DNA from 3 places in the Pannonibacter sp. CBAS1226 genome. Region 1 is predicted to be linked to each of the others. Evidence: predicted binding sites of a transcription regulator. Region 1 holds the regulator's gene; each other region holds the start of a gene.
What was found. Region 1 encodes PhoB, which activates phosphate uptake and scavenging genes when phosphate is short. Its sites were predicted from a motif close to TGTCATNNANCTGTCAT; they were not measured.

Region 1 (9,664 bases):
CGAGTTCACCCCGGCTGACTGGCACTCCGCTCTGGCCGCCCAGGTCGTGAAGGATGGCCAGCTCGTTGCCAACCCGAACAAGAAGTGGAGCGATGTGCGCGCTGACCTGCCGGAGCAGGACATCCTCGCCTTCATTCCGGGCACCAAGCATGGCACCCGCGAAGTGTTCGACGAGAAGGTTCTGCACGCTGGCTGCAAGGCCAACGGCATCGAAGAAGCTCTGACGGCTGCCAACGGTGGTGACGCCAAGGCTGCTGCCAAGGCTTGCATGGCGCTGCGCACCGATGGCGTGTCCATCGACATCGACGGCGACTACACCGAGACCCTGGCTCGCGTTGCTGCCAACCCGCATGGTATCGGCGTGTTCGGTCTGTCCTTCTACCAGAACAACACCGACAAGCTCCAGGTTGCGACCATGGGCGGCATCGTTCCGACGGTCGAGAGCATTGCCAAGGGTGAGTACCCGGTTTCCCGTCCGCTGTTCTTCTACGTGAAGAAGGCTCACATCGGCGTGATCCCGGGCCTGAAGGAATACGTCGAGTTCTTCGTCTCCGACGATATCGCAGGTCCGGATGGCCCGCTCGCTCAGTACGGCCTCGTTTCCGATCCGGAACTGGCTGCGACCCAGAAGGCCGTTGCTGACGAAGTCGTCATGGGTCCGCTCAAGTAAGCGGTTCGAGCCTATGGAAGACCAGGGTGGCGCAATAGCGCCACCCTTTGCTCTGTGGATTGGATAGCTCATGAGCCTCGGTGCCCTTCTCCTTATAATTGTTGCTCTTGCCTTTGTTGGGGCGTTCGCTGGCAGAAGCCGGGCGGTGGCTCTCGTTGGCGGAGATAGACGGAAACTGCATTCGCTGCCGGGCCACTATGGCACGGTTGTGTTTCTGTTCACGGCCGTTCCGGCGCTCGTGCTGATGGCTGCCTGGCTGTTTTTGTCGCCGGTGATTATTGAAGGAGCGGCGTCGCGGAGTCTTCCGGAGGCGTCATCCGACAGCTCGACCGCCATGACACTGGTGATGACCGACGTTCGCCGTATTGCCGGCGGGCTGCAGGTTCTTGCCCGCCGTGGTGATCTGTCTGAGGAAAGCATCGCGGAAATGCGCGGTGATCTCAGCCTCATTCGCGGCCGCATGGCGCAGGCTGGGGTTGCCCTCGGTGCCGATGTGCGCAGCGAAGTCTTTGAGGCTGCCAAGTCATACCGGGCGATGACCAATTCCTCCCGGTTCATGATGGCCATTGCGGTGATTGCGGTTGCGGCCGCCGGGCTTGTCTGGTCGTTTTTCCGGATTAATCCGGACTTCCGCGCCAGAAATGTCTCCGAGCAGTTCACGCGTTCAATGCTTCTTGCTGCATCGCTCGTCGCCGTGCTGACGACCTTCGGCATTGTGTCGTCCCTGCTGTTTGAGACCTATAATTTCTTCAACATGTACCCTGCTACCGAGTTCTTCTTCGGTACGGTCTGGAATCCGCAGTTCCGCGGCGGCTCCGAACTGGGCATCCTGCCGTTGCTCTGGGGTACCTTGTATGTCTCGACCGTCGCGCTCCTGTTTGCCGTGCCGGTTGGCCTTTATGCGGCAATCTACATGTCGGAATATGCGTCCAAGCCGGTTCGAAGCATCGCCAAGCCGCTGCTTGAGCTGCTGGCGGGTATCCCGACCATCGTCTACGGCCTTTTCGCCCTGATTACGGTTGGCCCTTTCCTGCGCGACTACTTCGCCCAGCCCATGGGCCTGGGCAATTCGTCGTCGTCGGTGCTGACTGCCGGTCTCGTGATGGGCATCATGCTCATCCCCTTCGTGTCATCTCTTTCGGATGACATCATCAATGCGGTTCCCCAGTCTCTGCGTGACGGTGCCTATGGCCTTGGGGCCACCAGATCCGAGGCGATCCGGCAAGTTGTCTTTCCGGCGGCCTTGCCGGGCATTGTCGGCGCTGTCCTTCTGGCAGCAAGCCGCGCCATTGGCGAGACCATGATTGTGGTGATGGGCGCCGGAGCTGCAGCCAAGCTGGGGCTCAATCCGTTCGATGCCATGACCACCGTTACAGTGAAGATCGTCAGCCAGCTGACAGGTGACACGGAGTTCGCCTCACCGGAGACACTGGTCGCCTTCGCGCTTGGCATGACGCTCTTTGTCTTCACTCTGGGACTGAATGTCGCCGCTCTTTACATCGTCCGTAAATACCGGGAGCAATACGAATGACCAGCGTCGATACTGTTCCGTTCAAATCGATCTATAACCCGGATGCACGGACCAAGCGGAGAAACGCGGCTGAGCGCCGGTTCCGCTTCTATGGAATGACGGCCATTTTCATTGGCTTGATGTCCCTCGTCATCCTTCTGTCTTCAGTGCTTTCCAGTGGCCTTGCTGCATTCAACCAGGCCTTTGTTGAGTTCGATGTGCAGCTGACGGAATCCGCCCTCGACAAGTCGGGCCAGCGGGATCTTGAGGAGATGAAGAAGGTCAGCACGGTCGGCTACGGGAATGTAATCCAGAAGGCGCTTCTGGAGGCTCTGAACCGTGCGGGCATTGAGACCGGCGGTTTGTCCGACAGGGAAATTTTTGATCTCGTCTCCAAGGAAGCACCGGCGACACTGCGCAACATGGTGCTGGCGGATCCGAACCTTGTCGGCCAGACAATCAAGTTCAAGACCTACGCCAATGGCCGTGTCGATGGCTACTTCAAGGGCCGCGTCACGATGGACAGCGCGAAGCTGGATAGCAATATCTCGCCTGAGCAGCTGGAACTCGCCGACAGAATGCGCGCAGCCGGCATGATGTATGAAGGCTTCAACTGGGGCTTCTTCTTCGGGCCGGATGCCTCCGACTTGCGTCCTGAAGCGGCAGGTCTGGGTATCGCCTTCCTCGGCTCCATGTATATGATGATGATTGTTCTTGTCCTGGCGGTTCCGATCGGCGTGGCGGCGTCCATCTACCTTGAGGAATTTGCCCCCAAGAACTGGTTTACTGACCTGATTGAAGTCAACATCTCGAACCTGGCAGCCGTTCCGTCAATCGTGTTCGGTATCCTTGGCCTGGCTGTTTTCATCAATTTTGCCGGTCTTCCCCAGTCGGCCTCGCTGGTTGGCGGTCTTGTCCTGACGCTGATGACGATCCCGACAATCATCATTGCCACCCGTGCTGCGCTGCGCGCGGTGCCGCCGAGCATCCGGGATGCGGCGCTTGGGGTCGGTGCGTCGAAGATGCAGTCGATCTTTCATCACGTGCTGCCGCTTGCCGCTCCCGGCATCCTGACTGGAACGATCATTGGCTTGGCTCAGGCCCTTGGTGAAACCGCGCCCCTGCTGCTGATCGGCATGGTTTCATTTGTTCGCAGTTTCCCGTCTGCTCCGCCGGAAGGCTTCTTCGAGCCGGCAGCTGCCCTGCCTGTTCAGGTCTTCAACTGGACGCAGCGTGGTGACCCGGCTTTCGTCGAGCGCGCATCCGGAGCCATTATCGTGCTGCTGGTGTTCCTGATCGTAATGAACCTGGTTGCCATCATCCTGCGCCGCCGCTTTGAGCGCCGCTGGTAAGAAAGGGATTACCGATGAATGTCAGCGCAAAAGTGGAGAACGGCGTGACCCACGCAGAACCCAAGATCGTCGCCCAGAAGGTTCAGGTCTATTACGGCGACAAGCACGCCATCAAGGACGTGGACATCAAGATTCAGCCCCGTTCCGTGACCGCCTTTATCGGTCCGTCGGGCTGCGGCAAGTCCACCTTCCTGCGCACCCTCAACCGGATGAACGACACCATCGACATCTGCCGCGTTGAAGGTGACATCCTGATCGACGGCGAGAACATCTACGATCCGAAGGTCGATCCGGTGCAGCTGCGCGCCAAGGTCGGCATGGTGTTCCAAAAGCCGAACCCGTTCCCCAAGTCGATCTACGAGAACGTCGCCTATGGTCCGCGCATCCACGGCCTGACCCGCAACAAGGCGGAACTCGATGAAGTGGTTTCTGCCTCGCTGCAGAAGGCCGGCCTGTGGAACGAAGTGAAGGACCGTCTTGATGGTCCGGGCACGGGCCTGTCCGGTGGCCAGCAGCAGCGTCTCTGCATTGCCCGCGCCATCGCCGTCAGCCCCGAAGTGATCCTCATGGACGAGCCGTGCTCGGCCCTTGATCCGATTGCGACCGCCAAGGTCGAAGAGCTGATCGACGAGCTGCGCACCAACTTCACCATCGTGATCGTGACGCACTCCATGCAGCAGGCTGCCCGCGTGTCCCAGCGCACCGCTTTCTTCCATCTCGGCAATCTGGTCGAGGAAGGGGCGACGCAGGACATCTTCACCAATCCGCAGGACAAGCGCACGCAGGATTACATCACCGGCCGTTTCGGCTGATACTGGATCTTGCGCTCGAGAATTTGAGAGGAACACGACATGTCCGAGCATACCGTAAGCTCGTATGACGAGGAACTGCGCGCCCTGGCCGGCCGGGTCGCCGAAATGGGCGGTCTGGCGGAGAAGCTGGTGAATGATGCCGTCACCGCTCTGCTGACTCACGATCTGCCCAAGGCACAGGCCACCGTTCAGGCCGATGCCAAGCTGGACGAGATGCAGCAGGAAATCGAGGCGAAGTTCATCCGCATCGTCGCCCTGCGCCAGCCGATGGGTCAGGATCTGCGCGAGATCATGGCCGCAGGCCGCATCGCCAACGATCTGGAGCGCGTCGGTGACCTTGCCAAGAACATCGCCAAGCGCGTGATTGCCATCGACGGCGTCTTCAATTCCAAGAAGGCCGCCTTCGGCGTCGAGCACATGTCCGATCTGGCGCTGAACCAGCTCAAGTCGGTGCTGGACGCCTATACGGGCCGTGATGCCGAAGCCGCCAAGGCTGTGCGCGAGCGCGACGATGAGGTGGATGCCATCTACACCTCGCTGTTCCGCGAGCTGCTGACCTACATGATGGAAGATCCGCGCAAGATCACCCAGTGTGCCCACCTGCTGTTCTGTGCCAAGAACATCGAGCGCATTGGTGACCACGCCACCAACATCGCCGAAAACGTCTATTTCATGGTGACCGGTGACCAGCTGCTGGAAGCCCGCCGCAAGATCGACGAGATGGGCATTGCCGAAAACGAAGGCGCCTGATCTGCCTGCCTGTAAGTGACGTCCGGAGCATATTGCCATGCCCAAGGTTCTTATCGTTGAAGACGAAGAGCCCCTGAGCCTTCTGCTGCGCTACAATCTGGAAGCGGAAGGCTATGACGTGGACTCCTGCGACCGGGGAGATGACGCCGAAATCCGGCTGCGGGAGACGCAGCCGGACCTCTTGCTGCTGGACTGGATGCTGCCAGGCCTTTCCGGCATCGAGCTGTGCCGCCGCGTCCGGGCCCGGTCCGAAACCGAACGCCTGCCGATCATCATGCTGACGGCACGCGGCGAGGAGGCCGAGCGCATCCGGGGCCTGGCCACCGGCGCCGATGACTATGTGGTGAAACCCTTCTCGATCCCCGAGCTGATGGCCCGCGTGCGCGCCATCCTGCGCCGGGCCCGCCCGGAAGTGGTGTCCACCATGCTGAAGTCCGGCGATCTGGAGCTGGACAAGGAAACCCACCGCGTCCGTCGCAACGGCAAGGAAATTCACCTGGGGCCGACCGAGTTCCGCCTGCTGGAATTCCTGATGACCTCGCCCGGTCGCGTATTCTCCCGCGAGCAGCTGCTCGACGGTGTGTGGGGTCATGATGTCTATGTGGATGAGCGCACCGTCGATGTTCACGTCGGCCGCCTGCGCAAGGCCATCAACAAGGGCAAGGTGAAGGATCCGATCCGCACGGTCCGCGGCGCGGGTTATGCCTTCAACGATCAGTTCGCCGTCGCCAGTTGATCCGCTCTGCTGCAATTCTTCTGGAAAGGCCCGCCATCCGTGCGGGCCTTTTGGCTTTTGGAGGCTCTCTGCGCTGCCCCTACACCAAGGCTTTCGATGCTGACGCATCACGCCTTGAATTTGCTCAGGCGCCGCACGGCTTGACCAACTCTCCGTTGTCATCCCCACGAAGGTGGGGATCCAGTGCGCTCTGAAACCAAGGCCCTGAGATGCTGACCATCATGCTCAATCGCCACAAGGGCTTGAGCAGCTCACGGTGAGCCAGGCTCGTCGCGAGTTGGTCTGAGTTTGAAATTTGAAGACTGGGGGTACTGGTTCCCCGCATGCGCGGGGATGACAACGGAGAGGTTTGGGCGGTGGCTCTCGTCCCTTCTGACGGAGCCTTTTGCGCCGGTATTCAATGCCGTCCCCCACCTCCAGCCAACAAAAAAGCCTGCCGCAACGGGCAGGCTTGATTGGGTGAGGGAGCCGCTTGGGGTGCTGGTTGGCCCCCTCTGAAGCATCAGCCGCGAAGGGCTTTCTTGTCCGGAGCGGCGCGGCGGCGGTCGTTGACCGGCTGGTAGGCGATCCGGCAGTGCTGCGGGCAATAGGGAACGCCGGGCTCCGAATGGCGGCCGCAGAAATAGAAATCCGAAGAGGACGGGTCACCGATCGGCCACTTGCAGGTGCGCTCGGTGAGGGTGAGGATCGTGGCGCGCTCGGTGAAGGGCACCAGTTCGGCGAGCGGTGCTGCTTCCACGTCGATGGCCACATCTTCCTGCGGTGCCATCTTCAGCGCCGTGGCGCCGCGCAGCTGCGGCGTTCCTGCCGAAGGCGTGCGGATGGTGGAGGTGGCCTGCACCGTGGTCTGCTGCGGCGCGGCGGCTGCCGTCACCGGCGCCGTTGCGCTGCGCGGGCGGCGCTGCTTGGTGACAGGGGCCGCCGTCTTGGCGCGGCCCGACAGGCCAAGGCGGTGAACCTTGCCGATGACAGCGTTGCGCGTGATGCCGCCAAGCTCGGCAGCAATCTGGCTCGCGCTCAGACCGTCCGTCCAAAGCTTCTTCAAGAGATCTACGCGTTCGTCAGTCCAGCTCATCTGTCGCACCCCGTCGTTTGCGGCTGTAGAATTTTACGCATTAACCATGAATTAAGGCACGCGTGGTCCGCGCCTTAGTGGCCATATCCAGTATGATTTGGTGAACTACAGCACGACATGTCGTATCCGACTGGTTGGACACTACAATGGGCGGTGAAGGCGAGGCAAGTTGGGGGCAAACATGAACCGGGGACGAAACGACTTTTCCCCAGATAACCGGGGTTGACTTTTACCTTCTGCGGCAATGGCGGAAATGCGCCATTTGCATTGACACCCATAGGTAGGACCGTTGTATAAACGGTCCTTGTTCGGTGTGCCGCCTGCGAGGGCGGCACAGTTCGTTTTGAGAACCCGTTGATGGTAGACGCCCTGGCATGAACCCCATGCGGAAGGCGCGCTTAACTACCTGAAGGAGCAAGGGAAATGACTGCGTCGGCACTTTTCGGCACATACGCACGGGCGGACCTGGATTTCGTCCGCGGAGAAGGCGTCTGGCTGGAGACCGCTGACGGGCGACGCTTTCTCGACTGCGGGTCGGGAATCGCGGTGAATGCGCTGGGTCATTCCCACCCCCATCTCGTCAATGCGCTGAAGGCGCAGGCCGAGAAGCTGTGGCACATCTCCAATCTCTACAAGGTTGCGGGGCAGGAAGAGCTCGGCCAGCGGCTGGCGGATGCCACCTTTGCGGACCGGGTGTTCTTTTCCAACTCCGGCGCCGAGGCGATGGAAGCCTGCATCAAGACGGCGCGGCGCTATCATTATGTCAATGGCCGCCCGGAACGGATCGGCATCATCACCTTTGAAGGCGCCTTCCATGGCCGGACCATTGCCACCATCGCGGCGGGCGGTCAGGCCAAATATATGGAAGGCTTCGGCCCCAAGGCGCCGGGCTTTGATCAGGTGAAGACCGGTGACCTGGATGCGCTGAAGGCGGCCATCGGCCCCACCACCGCAGCACTCTGCATCGAGCCCATTCAGGGCGAGGGCGGCGTGCGCGAGGTGGATGCGGAATTCCTGCGCAAGCTGCGCGAGATCTGCGATGCCGAAGGCCTCCTGCTGATCTTCGACGAGATCCAGACCGGCGTTGGCCGCACGGGCAAGCTCTTTGCCCATGAATGGGCGGGTGTGACGCCGGACCTGATGGCCGTTGCCAAGGGCATCGGCGGTGGCTTCCCCATGGGCGCCTGCCTTGCGACGGAAGCGGCTGCTGTCGGCATGGTTCCCGGCACGCATGGCACCACCTTCGGCGGCAACCCGCTGGCCATGGCCGTGGGCAATGCGGTGCTGGATGTCATTCTGGCTCCGGGCTTCCTGGAAGAAGTGCAGCGCAAGGGCCTGTTGCTGAAGCAGCGGCTGGCTGCGGTGATCGACGCCCATCCCAAGGTATTCGAGGATGTGCGCGGGCGCGGGCTGATGCTCGGCATCAAATGTGTCCGCCCGAATGCGGAAGTTCTGGCCAAGGTGCGTGCCAATGGCCTGCTGGTGGTTCCCGCCGGCGACAATGTGCTGCGGATCCTGCCGCCGCTGACGATCACGGATGAGGAAATCGGCGAGGCTGTGGCCCGCATCGAGGCGGCCGCAGCGGCCGTGGAGGCCGATCTGGCCAAGGAAGGGGATGGGGTGTGAACATGTCTGCGAATGGGCGTCATTTCCTCGATCTGACGCAGTTTGACGGTGAGGAACTGCGCGGAATTCTGGCCCTCGGGCGCAAGCTGAAGACTGAGCGCAACGGTGTCCGCCGCGGTGAAGGCCCGCTGGCCGGCAAGGTGCTGGCGATGATCTTCGAGCAGCCCTCCACCCGCACCCGCATTTCCTTCGACGTGGGCATGCGCGAACTTGGCGGTGAAACGCTGATGCTGACCGGCGCGGAAATGCAGCTGGGCCGGGGCGAGACCATCGCCGATACGGCCCGGGTGCTGTCCCGTTTCGTTGATGCCATCATGATCCGCATTCTCGACCATGATGACCTCAACGAGCTGGCGGCAAACGCCACCGTTCCGGTCATCAATGGCCTGACCAAGCGCTCGCATCCGTGCCAGATCATGGCCGATCTGATGACCTTTGAGGAGCATCGCGGCTCCATCAAGGGCAAGTCCGTGGCCTGGACCGGCGACAGCAACAACGTGCTGGCCTCCTGGGTGCATGCCGCGCCGCGTATGGATTTCGAGCTGCGCATCGCCACGCCGCCGGAACTGGCACCGCCGCCTGCGCTCATTGAAGCCGCGCGTGCGGAAGGCGCCTCGATCATCGTCACCGATGATCCCTTCGCCGCCGTGAAGGGCACCGATTGCGTCATCACCGACTGCTGGGTGTCCATGGGCGACGACGACGAGGCAACCCGTCACAACCTGCTGAGCCCCTATCAGGTGAACAAGCGGCTGATGGCGGAAGCCCATGCGGATGCCCTGTTCATGCACTGCCTGCCGGCCCATCGCGGCGAGGAAGTGACATCGGACGTGATGGACGGACCCAATTCTGTGGTCTTTGACGAGGCCGAAAACCGGCTGCATGCCCAGAAGGGTATTCTGGCCTGGTGTTTCAACGGCCTTTGAGGACGTAAAACGTGGCACTTGATCTTGCATCCTATGGCGTGACGCCTGCGGGCACCGATGCCGTCCGGCCCTTCTCCGTGGAAGGGCTGGATGTGCGCGGCCGCGCCGTGGCGCTTGGCCCCATCCTGAACCAGATCCTTGACCGGCATGACTATCCGGCCCCCGTGGCCCGCCTGCTGGGCGAAGCCATTGCGCTGACGGCGCTGC
Region 2 (9,664 bases), on a different contig from region 1:
TCCTCGATGGGCAGATCGGCAAGACTGGAGGTGAGGATCACATCCGCCCGCCGCCCCGGCGCGATGGAGCCAAGCTCCCGCTCCAGGCCGAAGTGGGAGGCCGTGTTGATCGTGGCCATCTGCAGCGCGATCACCGGATCGCAGCCGCAGGCGATCGCATGGCGCACCACCCGGTTCATGTGGCCATCATTGACCAAGGTCCCGGAGTGGCAGTCATCGGTGCACAGGATGAAGTTGCGCGGGTCCAGCCCCTTCTGCGTCACCGCCGTGATCTGGCTTTCCACGTCGTACCAGGCCGAGCCCAGCCTCATCATGGAGCGCATGCCCTGCCGCACGCGGGCGATGGCATCGGATTCCGCCGTGCCCTCATGATCATCCGCCGCGCCGCCCGCCACATAGGCATGGAAGGGAATGCCCCGGTCGGGGCTGGCATAATGGCCGCCCACCGTCTTTCCGGCGGCCATGGTCGCGGCCATTTCGGCCAGCATCTGCGGGTCGCCATTGATGACGCCGGGATAGTTCATCATCTCGCCAAGACCGATGATGCCGGGCCAGCTCATGGCCTCGGCAACATCTTCAGCCGAAATCTCGAAGCCCGTCGTCTCCAGCCCCGGCGCGGACGGCGCGCAGGAGGGCATCTGCGTGAACATGTTGATCGGCTGGAGCAGCGATTCGTCATGCATCATCTTCACGCCCGCCAGCCCCAGCACGTTGGCGATCTCGTGCGGGTCGTGAAAGATCGTCGTGGTGCCATGGGGAATGACGGCAGCGGCGAACTCTGCCGGGATCAGCATGCCGCTCTCCACATGCATGTGGCCGTCAAGCAGCCCGGGAATGAGGAAGCGCCCGTCCGCCTCAACCACCTTCGTGCCTTCGCCGATACAGTGCGAGGCATCAGGGCCCACATAGGCAAAACGGCCCTCGCTGACCGCCACCTGCCAGCCGTCGAGGATTTCCCGGCTCTGCACGTTGACGAGCCGCCCGCCCCGGATGACGAGATCCGCAGGCGCCCGCCCCGCCGCCACCGCCACGAGCTTCGGAGCCGTTTCGGCCCAGGATTTGAAGGTGGACTGGCTCATGGCGGCAAACTCCTGAAAGAACTGACTGTTGCGCCATGGTTCGGTGCGGCGCCCCGGCTGTCAAGCCACAGACCGGCCCAAGAAACAACCGGCAATTGATCTGGCGCAAGGATGATACCGCCTCATCGCTGGCACCTTCTTGGCAAGCCGCTGCCCGGGACCTCCAGTTTCCGCGCGGTGCAGCCATTTCCTGCTGGACGGAAGGAGACAGCACATGTCTGCAAAGATGAAAGCAGCCGTCGTCAGGGCTTTCGGAGCCCCGCTCGACATCAGCGAGGTCCAGAAGCCGGAAGCAACGGCGGGCAAGATCGTCGTCAAGATGATGGCGAGCGGCGTCTGCCACACTGATCTTCATGCCGCCGAAGGCGACTGGCCGGTGAAGCCCAATCCCCCGTTCATTCCGGGCCATGAAGGCGTCGGCTACGTCTGCGAGGTCGGCTCCGGCGTCAAGGGCGTCAAGGAAGGCGACCGGGTGGGCGTTCCCTGGCTGCATTCGGCCTGCGGCCATTGCAAGCATTGCATGGGCGGCTGGGAAACCCTGTGCCACGACCAGCACAACACCGGCTACAGCGTCAACGGCGGCTTTGCCGAATATGTGCTGGCCGATCCGGACTATGTGGGCCACCTGCCCGACGGCCTCGAATTTGCCCCCGCAGCGCCCGTGCTCTGTGCCGGTGTCACGGTCTACAAGGGCCTCAAGGAAACCGAGACAAAGCCCGGCGAAACCGTGGTCATCGTCGGTGTCGGCGGCCTTGGCCACATGGCCGTGCAATATGCCCGGGCCATGGGCATGAAGGTGATTGCCGTCGATATCAGCGACGACAAGCTGAAGCTCGCCAGCAGCCTTGGCGCCGATCTGACGATCAACGCACTGACCACCGATCCTGTGGCCGAGGTGCAGAAGCTGGGCGGCGCGGAAGGCGTGCTCGTCACTGCCGTCTCCACCAAGTCCTTTGCGCAAGGCTTCGGCATGCTGGCCCGGCGCGGCACCATGGCCCTGTGCGGCCTGCCCCCCGGCGATTTCCCGCTGCCGATCTTCGACACGGTGCTCAACCGCAAGACCATTCGCGGCTCCATCGTCGGCACGCGCAATGACCTTGCCGAATCCCTCGCCTTTGCCGCCGACGGCAAGGTGAAGGCGCATTACGCCATGGACAAGCTCGACAACATCAATGCGATCTTTGACAAGATGCGCGCCGGACAGATCGACGGCCGCATTGTCATGGACATTTCCTGAAGACCCCAACCTTCAGGAGATCCCTCCGGCCGCGGGGCCGGTGCATGAAGGAAAGGCAACCGGGTTGTCTCACGGCAACAAGCTGCCTATAGTCCCGCGTGCACCGGGGCCGGAGGGTTTCTTTTCAGAAGCGAGGCTGCGGTGCGCCTCCGCCGTGACGTTCCCCGACCCGCAGCACCCCCGTGTCCCGACCAGACCCTGCCCCTGAACAGACAGGCCCGGAAGCCTCCGGCACAGAAAATGCGCGCGCCCTGACGCCGGACGTGCTGCGCCGCATTGCCTTTGGCGCGCTGCTCGGGGCTGCCGGCGGCATCCTGTTCTGGCTGGCCCATATGCCGCTGCCGTGGATGCTGGGCTCCATGCTCTTCACCATGGTGGCATCGATCTTTGGCGCACCGATCCTGCCGCCGAACCGCATCCGCCCTGCCCTTGTGGCGGTCATCGGCGTGCTGCTCGGCTCCGGCTTTTCGCCCGCCCTCATGGGACAGCTCGGCGACTGGGCCATCTCGCTCGGCCTGCTGGCGCTTTATCTCGTTATCTCCGGCGTGCTGGCCGTTCCCTTCTACATGAAGGTGGGCGGCTTTGACCGCATCACCGCCTTCTGCTCCGGCATGCCGGGCGGGCTGATGGAAATGGTCAGCCTCGGCAAGGATCTGGGCGGCGACGAGCGCAAGATCATTCTGGCGCATGCGGCCCGCATCGTCGTCACCATCAGCCTTATTTCCTTCTGGTTCCGCATCATCGAGGGCCAGAACGTGGGCACCGCCATCACCAAGGGCGGCAGCCCGTCCTGGCAGGATCTCGCCATCCTGGCGGCCTGCGGCGTCATCGGCGCCTTCGTGGCACTGAAACTGCGCCTGCCTGCTGCCACCCTCGTCGGCCCCATGCTGCTGAGCGCCGCCGTCCATGTCACCGGCATAACCACCAGCGCCCCGCCGCAGGGGCTGGTGATCGCCTGTCAGGTGCTGATGGGCACCATCATGGGCTGCCGGTTTCTGGGAGCCGGGCGGCGCGAGGTGATCCACGCCGTCTCCCTCAGCTTCGGCGCCACCTTGATGACCCTGCTGGTGACCTTGCTGTTTGCGCTCGTTTTCGGCGCCTTCATCGGCCAGACCACCTCGCAGATCGTGCTGGCCTATGCCCCCGGCGGCCTCACCGAGATGAGCCTCATCGCCCTCGCGATGAAGGCGGAAGTCGCCTATGTGGCCAGCCACCACATCACCCGCATCGTGCTGCTGATTTCCTTCGCGCCGCTGGTTCTCTCCCTGATCGACCGCCGCCCGCCCGGCCGCATCAAGCCTCGGGACTGATCCCTTCCGCCTGGCGCTCCGGTCCTGAATTGAGAAGGGCCGGCCAGACACCAGAATGCGGACGCAGCAAGGCGGTTCCTGACGGCAAAACGGGCTGGGTAAAAATTGGCGGTCCAGAAGCCTCCGCGTCACGGCCCTGTCACCTAAAGCAGCTATCACGCAATTCATTCGAATGAATTGGAGGCCTTGATGGCGCGTGAAACGTGGCAATCGATCCGGGACCGGCTTGCTGCTGATATTCTGTCTGGCAGCCTCGCGCCGGGAGCGCAACTGCCGACCGAACCGGAACTCTGTGCCGAATTTGGAGCAGGCCGCCATTCCGTGCGCCGCGCCATCGCTGCGCTGGCCGTTGAAGGCAAGCTGCGGGTTGAGCAGGGACGCGGGACCTTCGTCGAGAGCGCACCGCTCATCAACTACCAGATCGGCCACCGGACCCGTTTCCGCCAGAACCTCCTGAGCCAGGGCGTCACGCCCGCAGGCGAACAGGTCTCCGATGACGTGATCCCTGCGCCGCGCCGGGTTGCCGAAGCCCTTGAACTGCCGGCAGGCACGCCGGTCCACCGTCTGATGCGCCTTGGCCTTGCCGATGGCGTGCCGCTCAGTCTTGGTGTTGTCTATCATTCGCAGGCGCTTTTCCCCGATATGGCCGGGCAGCGCCGCGCCGGGCAATCCGTGACGGATGTCTACCGCGCGCATGGCATCACGGACTATCTGCGCAAGCGCACCACCATCTACGCCCGCCGCCCGACGGCCGAAGAAGCGCGCCTGTTGAAGCAGCACCCGGATCAGCCGGTTCTGGCCGTGACCAAAACCGATGTGGATCTGACCGGACGGCCCATCGGTTACTCGCAGGCCATCTGGGCCGCCAACCGCGTGCAATTCACCTTCGATCTTCCACCCGAAACCGGGAGCCCGGACCAGGATGACTGACACTGCCATAAACGCTGGCATTAAGACTGGCATGAGTGAGGGCATGAGTGAGGGCATGGGCCCGGCTCTTGCCTCCCCTGACGGCGGCGCCCGCGCCGGTCACGGCGCCATGCTGACCGCCCTGTCCCACGGCTGTGCGGACAAGGTGAAAGGTTTCGCCGAAAGCCTTCTGCCCTCTCTCGGCGCCATTGATGTGCTGCGCAGCCGCACCGGCCTCGTCATGCTGCCCTTCCGCGACACGGTCAAGGGCACCGACTTCCACCTCGGCGAGGTTCTGGTGGCCGAAGCCGAGGTCCGCCTGACCACCCACGGCTCGACCGGCTATGGCATGGTCACCGGCCGTGATCTTGAATGGGCCATGGCCATGGCCCTCATCGACGCTGCAGCCTCTGCCGGGATCGAGCCCGCAGCCATCAGCGCCTTCGTTGCCGAAACCATCGCAGCCAATGCCGCCCGCGACCGGCAGAGCCTTTGCGCCGTCGAGGCGACGCGCGTCGATATGGAAACCTTCTGATCCCCCTATCCCTCAAGGAGGCCCGGTCATGGGTGCCCTGCCCGCCAGTTCACATGCCCTCATCACCGCGCCGTTGCGGGGTGAGGATGAAATCCGCGACAATGCCGCCTTCGAGGCGATCCTCTGGGCGCTGAGCCGCCCCGGTGATGTGCGCCATCTGCCCGAACCCGGTACGCGCACCATCCTTCTCGCGCTCATCGACCGGGAATGCCGGGTCCATGCCGATGATCCGGTGATTGCCGGGCTCGCAGCGCAGACGGGTGCAACGCTTGCCCCGCTGCATGAGGCCTGCCACGTGTTCCTGCAACTGGACCCAGGCGCAGATACGGCCCGGCTAGCCACTCTGAAAACCGGCTCCGCACTCTACCCGGACGAGGGCGCGACCGTTGTCACCGAAGCCCGCCTGGGCGAAGGCCAGCGCCTGCGCCTGTCGGGCCCAGGCATCGAAACCACGCGCGAGATCGCCGTCGCCGGCCTGCCGCAGGGCTTTTTTGCCCTGCGCAATGACCTGTGCCGCTACCCGCTCGGCTTTGATCTCTTCATTGCCGATGGCAGCAAGGTGATGGGCCTGCCGCGCTCAACCCGGATCGAGGTGCTCTGATGGCTTATGTCGCAACCCGTGGCGGGGAAAGGGCTATTGACCAGTCCGAGAGGCTCTACAGGGCCGGAATGGGCACCATTGGCGCGGAGCGCGTGGCGGAGATCCGCCAGTCCCTGCCCTGGCTGATCGGCCGGGTCATGGGCGAGGCCTCGCTTTATGAAGAGGATCTGGCCGCGCTGGCGCTGGCCCAGTCCGGCGGCGACCTCTATGAGGCCGTGCTGCTGCTGCGGGCCTGGCGCACCACGCAACCGCGCCTTGCCATTGCCGAAACGGTGACGCAGGATCAGCTCTTCACCCACCGCCGCATCTCTGCCGCCTTCAAGGATATTCCCGGCGGCCAGATCCTTGGGCCCTCGCTCGACTATTCCCACCGGCTGCTGGCCACCGGCGTGCTGGAAGGCCGTCCCCTTGTGCCGGAGCCGGTTGAACCGGCGCCCCTGCCCGCTCCCGCCCGCCAGCCGTCTCTGGCCGCCTGGCAGAAGGCGCAGGGCCTCGTCGCCGATCCGGCGCGCGAAGAGGTGGCACCGGACGATATTCCCGACCTGACGCGCGAGCCGCTGCTGTTCCCGGCCAAGCGCGCCCACACGCTGCAAAGCCTTGCCCGGGCCGACACCGGCGGCGTTCTGGCGCTGGGCTATTCCGCCATGCGCGGCTACGGCAACGCGCATCCGACGGTCAACGAACTGCGCCTTGCGGAAGCGGAGGTGACAGTCCGTCATCCGTGCGGCACCCTGTTCAGCGCCGGACGGGTCAAGGTCTCTCAGGCCGAAGTCACCTCCAAGGGCAAGTCGGGCCAGCTTGACCTTGGCTTCTGCGCCACGCTGGGCTGGAACGAGATCAAGGTCATCGCCGGAGCGACCCTCGACCTCAACGCCCCCGATGCACCGCAGAATTCGCCGGTGAACGAGGAATTCTTCCTCTATCACACCGAACCGGTGGAGGCCTCCGGCTTCTGCATCCACTTCAAGCTGCCCCACTATGTCACCTTCCAGTCGGCGCTGGATGCCCTGCGCGACGCCAAGTCGAAGGCCGCGGGGGCAAAGACGGCACCCGATGCCGCACCCGATCCCGTATCTGGCGCCGCGCCGGAACCGGCCATCACCGGGGAGATTTCCGCATGACCAGCCTTGCCAGCCTGACCAAGCCCTGGGAGGCGTTCTCCTACGGCTTCCTGGATGCCTCCGCCAAGCGTGAACTGCGCCGCAAGATGCTGAAGGCCATCGCCGTGCCCGGCTGCCAGATGCCCTATGCCAGCCGCGAGGTGCCCATTGCCCGCGGCTGGGGAACCGGCGGCCTGCAGGTGACGCTGACGCTGCTGAAGCCGTCATCCGTCGTCAAGGTCATCGACCAGGGCGCCGATGACAGCGTCAACGCCGCTTCGATCCGCAAGTTCCTCGCCCGCGTCTCGGGCGCTGGTGAGACCTGGGACACGGGCGAAGCCACCATCCTGCAGTCCCGCCACAGGGTGCCGGAGGAAATCCTGCGGGAGGACCAGATCCTCGTCCTGCAGGTGCCGAATCCGGAACCCTTGCGCCCCGTCGAGCCGAACATGTCGGTGGCCCGGCAGATGCATGCCGATGCCGACTATGGCCGCCTCTGGCTGACCCTTTACGAGCAGATGGTCCGCTCCGGCCGCATCATGCAGGGCGCGGCCTATCCCAGCCTTGTCAACGGCCGCCATGTGATGACGCCCTCGCCGATCCCGCGCTGGGATGTGCCGAAGCTTCACATGGCGCGGCATCTGACCTTCCTTTCCGCCGGCCGCGAGAAGCGCCTTTATGCCGTGCCGCCCTATACGAAGGTGGAGCCGCTGGTCTTCTCGGATGTGCCCTACAAGGTCGAGGAGCACCAGCCACTCACCTGCCACCGCTCCGGCGTGACAGGCTATTTCATGAACGAGATCCCGCAGGACGATGGCGGCTCATCCTTCGAGGTGTCCGACAGCCATTTCGGCATCAAGGCCATCCGCCGCAGCGAAGGCGAAGCCGTCCCGGACATCGGGACCTGGTACAAGAACGGGGAGTTCCGCCCATGACCGTCCAAAGCCCTGCTCAGCGCATCGAGGCCGCGCCCCGGCTGATGACCGTTCCCCCGCTCCTCACCATGCGCGGCATTACCCGCCGCTTTGGCGGGGTCACCGCCCTCGACGGCGTTGATGCCACCGTCTATCCGGGCGAAGTTCTGGGCATCGTCGGCGAGAGCGGCTCGGGCAAGTCGACGCTGCTGCGCATGATGAACCTCGAGGACACGCCCGGCAGCGGCACCTATCACCTCAATCTGCCTGGCCCCGCCGGAGCGGATCTGACCGGCAACCTGTTCGACCTCGGCCGGTTCGAGCGCCGGATGCTCTGCGCCCGCAACATCGGCATCGTCTACCAGAACCCGCACCTCGGCCTGCTGATGCGCCACTCCTCATCGGGCAATGTGGCCGAACGGCTGCTGGTGGCCGGGGAGCGCAGCTTCAAGGTGCTGCGCGGCAAGGCAAGGGATGCACTCAACGCCTCGGAATTCCCGCTGGAGCGCATGGATGCCCGGCCCATCGAACTGTCCGGCGGCATGCAGCAGCGCGTCCAGCTGGCCAAGGCCATCGCGCTGGAACCCTCGCTGCTGCTGCTCGACGAGCCCACCACCGGCCTCGATGTCTCGGTGCAGGCGCTGGTGCTGGACACGCTGAAGCGGCTTCAGCGCGACCGCGCCATCACCATGGTCATCGTCTCGCATGATCTGGGCGTCATCCACACCATGGCAGACCGCGTCATGGTCATGCGCCGTGGCAAGGTGGTGGAACAGGGGCTTGTCGACCAGGTGTTCCAGGATCCGCAGCACGAGTACACCCAGCAGCTCGTGCAGGCCAAACTTTGACAACAAGGAACCAGTCCGCATGACCCCGCTTCTCGACGTGGAAGGTTTGTCAAAGCGCTTCCACATGTATCACCTCGACCAGGAACTGCACGCCTTCAGCGGCATTTCCTTCCGCCTTCATGCCGGTGAGTTCCTGCTGCTGCGGGGCGAAAACGGGGCTGGCAAATCCACCCTGTTGCGCACGCTCTACCGCAGCTACCTGCCGCAGGCCGGGCACATCTGGTACGCGGCCGGCGAAGGCCGCATCGACCTTGCAACAGCCGCCGATGTCGACATCACCCTGCTGCGGCGCCGCGACATCGGCTTCGTCACCCAGTTCCTGACCGCGCGCCCGCGCGTTGCCGCCGACGAGATCGTCGCCGAACCGCTGCGCCGGGCGGGCATGGCCAGAGCCGAGGCCCTTGACGAGGCACACCGCTGGCTTGAAGAATTCGGCGTGAAACGCGATCTGTGGCGCGCCTATCCCACCACGTTTTCCGGCGGCGAACAGCAGAAGGTCAACCTTGCCCGTGCGCTGATCCTGCCGCAGAAGCTCCTGCTTCTGGACGAGCCAACCGCCTCGCTCGATGCCGGTGCCCGCGCTGCACTGGTGCGGCGGCTGGCGGATCTGAAAGCCGGCGGTGTCGCCATGATCGGTGTTTTCCATCACCCGGGTGATGTGGCGGGCCTGATCGACCGGGAAATCCTCCTCACCACCCAGACTGTGCCGGAAACGGCAGTCCCCTACGCGCCTGCGGCAACCGGAGAACTTGATCATGTGGCTGTCTGACTTTCGCATTGTCACCCCGAACGAGGTGATCGAACACGGCTCCCTGCGGATCGAGGATGGCTGCATCGCCGAACTGCGCGATACTCCGGTTGCGGGCGCAGAGCTTGAGGGGAACGGCCTTCTGCTGCTGCCCGGCTTTGTCGACATGCATGGCGACATGGTGGAACGCGAAGTCGAGCCGCGCCCGAATGTGCCGATGCCGCTGGAACTGGGGCTGCGCGATCTTGACCGGCGCCTCGCCGGATCCGGTTTCACCACCGCCTATGCCGCCCTCTCCTTCAGTCCCATGTCCACCTACGGACATCTGCGCAGCTATGAACACACCAGCGCCGTGATCCGCAAGCTGAAGGCCATGCGGCACA
Region 3 (9,664 bases), on a different contig from region 1:
TGGGGCACGCGCATCGGCCGCATGGCGGGGCTGCTGTTCGCGGTCGGGCTGGTCATCTATCTGGTCAGCGCCTATCTGATGTGAACCGCAGGTTCACAAGGGGCGATTTGATGAGTGACCGGACAGAGGCGCCAGACCCGCAGATTGCAGCCATCGCGGCCATGGTGGCCCCGGGGCTGGATGCTTTCGAGATCATTGCCCGTCAGGCCTATGCGCAGCTTCCCGAAGAATTTCAGGCGCTTTGCGAAGGCGTGGTGATCACGGTCGCCGATTTCGCCGATGAGGAGATGCTGGAAAGCGTCGGCCTTGAGGATCCGTTTGAACTGATGGGCCTGTTTCAGGGCATTGGCCTCGCACAGGGCGGCGACTTCTTTCACACCGGGCAGCATCCGAACCGGGTCTGGCTGTTCCGCCGTCCCATTCTCGATTACTGGGCCGAGCACGAGGAACAGCTGGGTGATGTGGTGACCCATGTTCTGGTGCATGAGATCGGCCATCACTTCGGCCTGTCGGATGAGGACATGGAAGCAATCGAGGCCGCAGCGGGCTGACCCGCGCGGCCTCGTTGTTGACTGTCTGCGCGGGGCGTTGCTCCCGGCAGCAGTGTCTTACTTCTCTTCGGCCTTGGCGCGCTCGATCGACTCGATGATCAGCTGACGCGCCCTTTCCGGGCCTTCGATGCCGGTGATCTTCACCCACTTGCCGGGCTCCAGATCCTTGTAGTGCTCGAAGAAGTGCTTCACCTGCTCCATGGTGATCGCCGGCAGATCGTCGACCGACTTCACGTTCTCGTAGCGGCGGGTCAGCTTGGTGCTGGGAACGGCGATGATCTTCTCATCCTGGCCGCTCTCGTCTTCCATCAGCAACACGCCGATGGGACGGCAGCTCATGATGGCGCCGGGCACGATCGGGCGCTGGTTGATCACCATCACGTCGATGGGGTCGCCATCGCCGCACAGGGTGTGGGGCACGAAGCCATAGTTCCCCGGATAGCGCATCGGGGTGTAGAGGAAGCGGTCCACGTACATGGCACCTGCTGCCTTGTCCATCTCGTACTTGATCGGCTCGCCGCCGACCGGAACTTCGATGATGACGTTGATGTCTTCCGGCGGGTTCTTGCCGATCGGCACCGCATCAATACGCATGAGCTTGCTCCTTGAGTTGCTGCGCAGGTCTATTGCAGGGACCGCGCCGCGAAGCAAGGGGCAAGTGTGGTAAAGCGTTGAAATCCGGGCTTTCCGGTGCCGCTGGGTGACAGATCCGGCAGGCGCGGTTCAGCGCTCCGCCTCGTGCCAGCAATAGATGGACAGCTCCAGCCGCTTGCCGCCCGTCTGGTGCCAGGAGCGGCCGGTCAGTACGCCGCCAAGTGCGGCATAGAAGCCGCAGGCCGGTTCATTGTCCGTCAGGACGCGCACCGCAAGGCCCTTGAGGCCGCGCCGCTCAAGGCAGGTTCTGACGCTGGCAAACAATTTGCGGCCAAAGCCGAGGCCCTGATATTCCGGCTTGAGATAAAGCTCGTACAGCTCCCCGGCGCAGCCGGTGCCCCGCATGCGGCAGGGCCCATAGCTGGCATAGCCTGCCACCTCGCCTGCCACTTCCAGCACTTCGATCTCGACACCCTTGTCGATGGCGTCATGCCACCAGCCGCCGCTGCGGCGCGCGACAAAACGTTCCAGGTCCAGCCCGTCGAGCATGCCCCGGTAGGCAAGGCGCCACGCCTGCGCATGCACGGCCGCAAGGCTGGCCGCGTCATCATGTCGTGCGGGGCGCAGTTCCACGAGGCTCGTCGTCATGGGCAGATGATAGCCGGGCGGGAGGCAAACAGGAAGCAGGCAATGAAGAGGGAAGTGCGCCGTCTTCCGCAACGGCAAATGAAAAGGGCCAGCACGAGTGCTGGCCCTTCAGGTGCCCGTTCGAATGTACTTCAGCACTCAACCTGATCAGCTCCGTTCCGGGGGGCTGGGGGCTAATGCGTACCGGAACCAGAACCGTTCAGGCCGAACGGGTATGATCATAAGATGGTGGGCCAACGTGGCGTGTGAAGGGCTCAATTGAGGCAAAAGCAAGGTATCTTTTCAGCATTCCTGCGGCCTAAAAACCCTGCCACACGCAGGCTTGCCAGTGAGGTCCGCAAGGGGCATCATGACAAGTCAATGACATATCCTCGCCGGCAGGCATCAGCAGGTCTGATTCCGCAGCAAGGTTGACGGGAGGTGGCATGAGCGAGAGCGAAGGAGATGCAGCCGGACAGCCGCAAGGCTTTCCCTCTGAGATGCCCGTCCGGCCGGACAGTCCGCCCGGTTCCAGTTCCCAGATCAATGCTCCCCAGCACGGTGCTGCCCAGCCCACCGTCCCGCAGATCCCGGCGAAACCCGTCGTTGCCTTTGACCGGCGTGAGCTGGACCAGATCCTGCGCATCTATGGCCGCATGGTCGCGGATGGAGAGTGGCGGGACTATGCCATCGATCTGATGAAGGACCGGGCCGTGTTCTCCGTCTTCCGCCGCAGCAGCGAAATGCCGCTTTACCGGATCGAGAAGGACCCGAAGCTTGCCCGCCGCCAGGGCGCCTACAGCGTGGTGGCCACGGGCGGCATGGTGCTCAAGCGCGGGCACGAGCTGGCATCTGTTCTCAAGGTCTTCGAAAAGAAACGCCATCTGCGGCTGGTGGATGCCTGAGCGCAGGCAGATTGCCCGTGACGGATACGAAGCCCCCGGACCGTCTGATCCGGGGGCTTTTCTTCCAGCTTTTTCTTTAAGTCTCAGAAGCGCAGGCTCAACTCGGCATTGACCGAATGGGACTGGGCGTTGCGGCGCAGTTCGCCGCCGTAGGAGAGCTTGCCGGTCAGCTTCTGGCTGGCATTGGTGGCGGCAACGCCAAGGTTGAGCCGTCCGATATCGCGGCCAAGATCCGGGGCAGCGCTGTTGACCGAGCTGCCGAGCAGCTGAACCTTGCGGCCCGCGGCAACCGGACCCAGGGCGCGGGCATAGGCGAGATCCATCATCGGCGTCACGCTGTAGCTGCCGAAGGCGATCGGCATGGCCGACAGGCGCAGGCCAACACCGGTTTCCGAACCGGTGGAGGTGGAGCTGCGCAGGCTGACGTTGAACACGTCGGCGCCCGTTTCGCTGCCGGACCCGAGCCACTGGTGGCGCACACGGCCATGGACATAGGGCCGGGCCAGCAGGCCTTCAGTCTCGAAGGTCATGCCGATACGGGCGGAGGCGGAGAGGCCGAGGTCGGTGGTCTTGGTCTGGCCGTTGACGGTCACGCTGGTGCCCGAGCCGGTGATGTTCTTGCGGTCGAGGGTGTTCTCGAAGCGCGAGAAGCTGGAAGCGGCTTCCAGGAAATACCGGTCGTAGGTGTAGCCGCCATAGATCAGGGCATGCAGGCCGTTGATCCGGGCGCGGTCACCGGCGCTGCGCATCGAGGAGGTGCTGAAGCCGCCGGCGGCGCCAAGGCGCAGATTCTCTGTTGCGATGAATTCACCGCCCACCAGCAGGCCTGCGCTGCGGCTGGTGGAGGAGGCGGAGGTGGAGGTACCGTCCATCAGGCTGATGCCGGCCAGCGACTGGGCCCAGAAGCGGCGGTTCGCCTCACTGGGTGCTGCGCCATTGGTGGAGACGGCGACGGCCGGACCGGCGGGATCCAGCAGCGAGCTGGCGCGCTGTTCGGTGATGCCCATCACCGTGTTGACCGCCTGCGTCTGCACCTGTGCGGTCTGGGAGAAGGCGGCAACCTTCTTCACGTCATTGGTGCTGGTCAGCCTGTCGAGGCTCAGCAGGCCCCAGCCATACTGGCTGTCGATGCCGGCTGCACCAATGTCCGTGGCAGTCATCAGGACGAGGCGTGCCAATTCCTGCGGCGTGGCGTTGGGATACATCTGCTGGGCGATCGCCAGCGCACCCGTGACATGCGGCGTGGCCATCGAGGTGCCCGACATGCGCACGTAACCACCGGTGTTGGCGGTGGAGTAGATGCCGCCCGTTGTCTCGTCGTCATCGCCGCCCGGTGCGGCCATGCACCACATCATGGTCACGCCACAGTGGTTGGAATAGGCGGGGGTGATGCCGTTCTGGCCGACGGCGGTTACCGAGATCCAGCTGGCCTTCAGTTCCGGATAGAGATAGGGCAGGGCCGATTCAATGCCTGCATCCGTCGCGCCGTCGTTGCCTGTCGCCCAGACCATCACCGCGCCGCGGCTGGCTGCATCCCGCACAGCGGCCAGCAGCACCGCGTTGTCGGCTTCGAAGGTTGTCCGGTCCATCGCCAGATCGCCGGTCGGGGTGTAGACATAGCTGCCCCAGGAATTGTTGAAAATGCGGATGCCATTGTCCAGGGCATAGTCAAGCACACGGGCGACATATTCGTTTTCGATGTCACCGGCGCTGTCCATGATGGCAAGATTGGCGAGCCTCACACCCGGCGCAACGCCCATCATGCCGGTGCCATTGGCCGATGCGCCGATGATGCCGGCCACATGGGTGCCGTGGCCATTGGCGTCGGTGAAGGTCGCCATCTCCTCGGCGCCGTTATAGTTCAGGGCGCTGAGGTTGGCGATGAGATCCGGATGGCTGGCCAGGATGCCGCTGTCGAGGACGCCGATTGTGACACCGGCTCCGGTGTAGCCACGGGAATGGGCAATCGGGGCGCCGGTCATCAGCAGACCCCACTGGGCACCATATTCGTTGACAGGCAGCAGCGGGGCTGCATGCGATGCCGCGATGGACAGCGAGAAAGTGGTAACCGCCGTGGCGCCGAGAAGCGCGGAGCGCAGAAAATGGGTGTGTTTACGCATGTCAGCCCTGGAAAAAAACAGAAACAGGCTTTCCGTATCGTCCAGAACTGATTTGTGTTCAATCAATGGCCGGTGATGGCGATTTCCGGGTGCTTCAGAAAATGGAAAGGGCGCGGAGGTAATCCGCGCCCTTGAACTTTTCTGCTGTGTGCCGCGGTTATTCGCGGTTGCCGAAGAGCTGCAGCAGCATGAGGAAGAGGTTGATGAAGTCGAGGTAGAGGCGCAGGGCACCCATGATCGACTTCTTCGTGGCCACTTCGCCGGTGTCGCCTTCGTAGTACATTTCCTTGATCTGCTGGGTGTCATAGGCGGTGAGGCCTGCGAACACCAGCACGCCGATCACCGAGACAGCGAACTGCAGGGCGGAAGACGCCAGGAAGATGTTGACCACCGAGGCGATGATGATGCCGATCAGGCCCATCAGCAGGAACGAGCCCCAGCCCGACAGGTCCTTCTTGGTGGTGTAGCCATAGAGGCTCAGCGCACCGAAGGAAGCTGCGGTGATGAAGAACACGCGTGCGATCGATCCGCCCGTGTAGACGAGGAAGATCGAGGACAGGGACGCACCCATGAGGGCGGCATAGACCCAGAAGCTGACCTGCGCGGTCGAGGCACTCATGGACTGGATGCGCATGGAGAGGAAGAACACCATCCCCAGCGGAGCCAGCATGATCAGCCACTTCAGCGGCGAGGCATAGAGCGCATAGCCAAGCTGCGAGAGCATCGTGCCATTGCCGAGAACGGCAGCGGCGGCTGCCGGATCAGTGGTCGTCGCAAACTGGGCAAGGCCCAGGGCGATGAAACCCGTGATGGCAAGACCGATGGTCATGTAGTTGTAGACGCCCAGCATGTAAGAGCGCAGGCCCTGGTCAATGCCGGCATCGGCGTAGCGGCCGGCGACCGCGTACGGTGCTTCATTTTTCCGGTCGAACGTCGACATATAGTGTTTCCCCTTCATTAGGTTACGCGGGAGGGACACTCCCAAACCGCCTCGACGGAGCAAGTCCGTTTGCAGAAGAATATGGGCGGGGTTCTGCCATCGCACAAGGGCAAATGGCCAAAAAACGCTTCCGGGAAGATTACAAAATCTCCATCTGAGGCGCCCGGCGCCGGTGAAAAGGCGCCGGAAGACCGTCTGTTATGGTCACAGATTGCGCAGCACCGGCGCAGGTTTCTTGCCCAGCACGCGCCATGTGCCGATGAGACCGAAGCCGACGGTCAGCACCAGAGCGGCAAGGGCCGCCGTGACTGCGGTGCCCGGGAGCAGCGTGAAGGACCCGTTCATCACCTGCGTAATCACGAACCACGCGGCAATGGACCCGGCCAGCACTGCAAAGACCGCCGTGCCGAGGCCGAGCATCGCATATTCCATCGCATAGGCGCCGGTCAGCCGGGCGCGGGTGGCGCCCAGCGTCTTCAGGATCACCGCGTCATAGATGCGGCTGCGGTTTCCGGCCGCCAGCGCTCCGGCCAGCACCAGAATGCTGGAGATGAGTGTGATGGCGGAGGCCGCCCTGATGGCGACGGCAAGCTGGGCGACGAGATCATTCACCTGCGCCAGCGCATCCTTGACGCGGATGGCCGTCACGGTGGGGAAGGCGGAGGAGACGGTCTTCAAAAGGCCCAGCTCACGCTCGGCCGGCGCATCCGGGTCCCAGGTCACGGTCATCAGGAAGGCGTGCGGGGCACCGGCGAAGGTGTTGGAGGAGAAGACCATCACGAAATTGATGGCGAGCGATTCCCATTCCACCTTGCGGGTGTTGGCGATCTTCGCGGTGATTTCCCGGCCCAGCACGTTGACGGTGATCCGGTCGCCGACGGCCAGCCCCAGCTCGGTTGCCAGTTCATCATCGAAGGAGACCAGCGGCTCGCCGCTGTAGCCCTCCGGCCACCATTCGCCCTTCATCAGGGTGGAATTGGCCGGCAGGCTGTCCTGATAGGTGATGCCCCGGTCGCCGCGCAGCACCCAGGCGGCGCTGGCCGGCGGGGTGATCTGGTTGACCGGCACATCCTTGAGGCTGACGAGGCGGCCGCGCAGCATGGGCACGCTCTGGATCTTCGCGTCCCCGGCGTCCTGCTGCAGCAAGGTGGCGAAGGCATCGCGCTCGGTGCTCTGGATGTCGATGAAGAAGAAGCTCGGGGCTTTTTCGGCAATCGTCGCCGTCAGCTCCCGGCGCAGGTTGCCGTCGATGAGGGCCAGTGACACCAGCAGGGTGAGGCCAAGGCCGAGCGACAGCACCACGGAAGAGGTGAGCGCGCCGGGCCGGTGGATGTTGGCAATGGCGAGCCTGAGGCCGGTGGAGCGCACCTGCGGCGCCTTGCGCGCGGCAAGCATCATCAGCCGCGCCACCCCGCCCAGCAGCAGGAAGGAAGCGGTGGAGGCCACCACATAGATCGAGGCAATGCGCCGGTCTTCGGCCAGGAAGATGGCGATGCTTGCCAGCGACACGGCGGCGATCAGCGTTGCGGCCAGATAGCGCTTGCGCGGCCAGACCTTGGCGCCCGTCACCTGATCGCGGAAGAGGGCTGTCGGCGGCACGTCATGTGCGCGGCCCAGCGGCCAGATGGCAAAGGCAAGGGCCGTCAGCAGGCCATAGAGCAGGCCGAGCCCAAGCTCCGCCGGGTAGACGGACACCGCCAGCTTCACTGGCAGAAGGCCGGAAATGGCCCCGGCTGCCGCGAAGGGGATGATGGCACCTGCCACAAGCCCGATGGCGATGCCGATGGCGGCAATGATCATCATCTGGATCAGATAGATGCGGAAGACGAGATCATTGCTGGCGCCGAGGCACTTGAAGCTGGCGATCACCTCGCGCTTGCTTTCAAGGAATGCCCGCACCGCATTGGCAACACCGACGCCGCCGACGACCAGTGCGGTAAGGCCCACCAGCGTCAGGAATTGGGTGAAGCGCTGGATGTTGTTCTCCAGCCCCGGCGAGGCGCTGGCGCGGGACTGGATGCGCCAGCCGGCTTGCGGAAACTGCTCACGCGATTGCTCGATGAGGCGGATGATGCCTTCGTCCGTGGTGCCGGGGGGCAGCTTCACCATGTAGGACCAGGTGACGAGGCTGCCGGGCTGGACGAGCGCCGTTTCCGGCAGTGCCGCTTCGCTCAGCATCAGGCGCGGGCCGAATTCCAGCCCGCCGGAGAGCTTGTCCGGTTCGGTGGCGATCACGCCGGTGAGGGTGACGGTGGCGCGGCCGATGGAGAGCTTGTCACCGGGTTCAAGCCCGAGGCGGGCGAGCAGCGAAGCATCGGCGACGGCGCCAAAATTGCCATCCGGCTGGCGGCCCATGGCCTCGGCAGGATTGGTGCCGCCTGCAAGTGAAAGAGTACCGTAGAGCGGATAGGCGCCATCAATGGACTTCAGCTCGACAAGCGCCTGATCGCTGCCGTCGGTCTTGCGGGCCATGGCGCGCAGGGTCGCGGTGCGGGTGATTTCGCCAAGGCTCTGCACATAGGCATATTCGGCGGCATCGGCCTCGCGGTGGACGAGGCGGAAGGACATGTCGCCGCCGAGGATCGCCTGTCCCTCGTTGGAAATGCCTTCCGTCAGCGCCCGCGATACCGAGGCAACGCCCGCGATGGCGGCAACGCCAAGGGCAATGCAGGCGATGAAGATGTAAAAGCCCCTCAAGCCGCCGCGCAGTTCCCGCAGGGCAAAGCGGAAGGCGAGGGCGAGCGAGCTGTTGCCGCCTGACGGGGCCGGAGCAAAGGCCGTCATGCGCGGGCCTCCGCCGGGGAGGCGTGATGCTCCTCCTCCACCTGGCCGGAGCGCATGCGCACCACCCGGTCGCAGCGTTCGGCCAGCGCCGGGTCATGGGTCACCAGCACCAGCGTGGTGCGGCGGCGGGCAATGGCTGCAAACATCAGCTCGACGATCTGCTCGCCGGTTGCAGCGTCGAGGTTGCCGGTCGGCTCGTCGGCGATGAGGATTTCCGGCTCCACCACCAGCGCCCGTGCAACGGCCACGCGCTGCTGCTCGCCGCCGGACATCTGCGCCGGATAGTGGGTGAGGCGGTGGCCGAGGCCCACGGCTTCAAGCTCCGCGCGGGCCTTGTCGAAGGCCTTGGGATCGCCGGCAAGCTCCAGCGGCACGGCGACATTTTCCAGCGCCGTCATGTTGGGCACCAGATGGAAGGACTGGAAGATGATGCCGACATTGCGGCCGCGGAAGCGGGCCAGTTGATCTTCGTTCAGCGGCGTCAGCTCGGAGCCAGCCACGATGACCGAGCCCTTGTCTGCCCGCTCCAGCCCGGCCATCACCATCAGCAGGGTGGACTTGCCGGAACCCGATGGGCCAACCAGACCGGTCGAGCTGCCGGCCTCGATTTCCAGATCGACACCTTTGAGAATGTGAACCCGGCCTGCGCCGTCTCCGAGGCTGAGGTGAACTCCCTTGAGCGCAATGGCTGGTCCAGTCGTCATGTGTGACCCTATATAGGTTGGGTGCCTGGATGGGATCTGAGCGGTGCCGCTGCCGTTTCACTGCGGTGCCAGCCCATCGGGCAACAAAAAGTATGGTCCCGCAGCCTGCGGGTTTCGGGTGCATATGGGGCCCTGTCACGGAGTGATCCAGACCGCCATGTTCAAGTTTGTGTATCTGTTTGTCGCAATTGCGGTGTCTGCAAGCCTTTCTTCCGGCCATGCGCTTGCCAATGACGCAGCTGTGAAGATTGTTGTCCTCGGGGACAGCCTGTCGGCCGGCTATCAGCTCGCCCCCGATGAGGCCTTTCCGGTGCAGCTGGAAAAGGCGCTGAAGGAGAAGGGTGAGAACGTCACCGTGATCAACGCGGGTGTCTCCGGTGATACCTCCTCCGGCGGCCTGTCGCGGCTCGACTGGTCGGTGCCGCCGGAGGCGGATGCG

Region 2: phnF (phosphonate metabolism transcriptional regulator PhnF) is a predicted target of PhoB. The motif match lies at 3,753-3,769, and genes of this name have one in related genera.
Region 3: AC0CMF_RS19755 (DUF2794 domain-containing protein) is a predicted target of PhoB. The motif match lies at 2,143-2,159, and genes of this name have one in related genera.

The regions. Positions count from the first base shown of each region.
Region 1 is NZ_JBVOUO010000002.1:205,830-215,493, forward strand. Features, by position in the region: gene AC0CMF_RS08000 (substrate-binding domain-containing protein) at 1-670, shown strand, start outside; gene pstC (phosphate ABC transporter permease subunit PstC) at 741-2,201, shown strand; gene pstA (phosphate ABC transporter permease PstA) at 2,198-3,532, shown strand; gene pstB (phosphate ABC transporter ATP-binding protein PstB) at 3,547-4,344, shown strand; gene phoU (phosphate signaling complex protein PhoU) at 4,384-5,094, shown strand; gene phoB (phosphate regulon transcriptional regulator PhoB) at 5,132-5,830, shown strand; gene AC0CMF_RS08030 (GcrA family cell cycle regulator) at 6,333-6,905, opposite strand; gene AC0CMF_RS08035 (aspartate aminotransferase family protein) at 7,329-8,531, shown strand; gene argF (ornithine carbamoyltransferase) at 8,534-9,457, shown strand; gene AC0CMF_RS08045 (Hsp33 family molecular chaperone) at 9,469-9,664, shown strand, end outside.
Region 2 is NZ_JBVOUO010000001.1:923,345-933,008, forward strand. Features, by position in the region: gene AC0CMF_RS04180 (adenine deaminase) at 1-1,079, opposite strand, end outside; gene adhP (alcohol dehydrogenase AdhP) at 1,294-2,316, shown strand; gene AC0CMF_RS04190 (AbrB family transcriptional regulator) at 2,499-3,626, shown strand; gene phnF (phosphonate metabolism transcriptional regulator PhnF) at 3,816-4,556, shown strand; gene AC0CMF_RS04200 (phosphonate C-P lyase system protein PhnG) at 4,600-5,070, shown strand; gene phnH (phosphonate C-P lyase system protein PhnH) at 5,099-5,671, shown strand; gene AC0CMF_RS04210 (carbon-phosphorus lyase complex subunit PhnI) at 5,671-6,792, shown strand; gene AC0CMF_RS04215 (alpha-D-ribose 1-methylphosphonate 5-phosphate C-P-lyase PhnJ) at 6,789-7,706, shown strand; gene AC0CMF_RS04220 (ATP-binding cassette domain-containing protein) at 7,703-8,533, shown strand; gene AC0CMF_RS04225 (phosphonate C-P lyase system protein PhnL) at 8,553-9,302, shown strand; gene AC0CMF_RS04230 (alpha-D-ribose 1-methylphosphonate 5-triphosphate diphosphatase) at 9,289-9,664, shown strand, end outside.
Region 3 is NZ_JBVOUO010000008.1:43,993-53,656, reverse strand. Features, by position in the region: gene AC0CMF_RS19775 (hypothetical protein) at 1-84, shown strand, start outside; gene AC0CMF_RS19770 (metallopeptidase family protein) at 111-551, shown strand; gene ppa (inorganic diphosphatase) at 609-1,145, opposite strand; gene AC0CMF_RS19760 (GNAT family N-acetyltransferase) at 1,275-1,793, opposite strand; gene AC0CMF_RS19755 (DUF2794 domain-containing protein) at 2,219-2,677, shown strand; gene AC0CMF_RS19750 (S8 family serine peptidase) at 2,761-4,797, opposite strand; gene AC0CMF_RS19745 (Bax inhibitor-1/YccA family protein) at 4,955-5,737, opposite strand; gene AC0CMF_RS19740 (ABC transporter permease) at 5,942-8,521, opposite strand; gene AC0CMF_RS19735 (ABC transporter ATP-binding protein) at 8,518-9,225, opposite strand; gene AC0CMF_RS19730 (arylesterase) at 9,383-9,664, shown strand, end outside.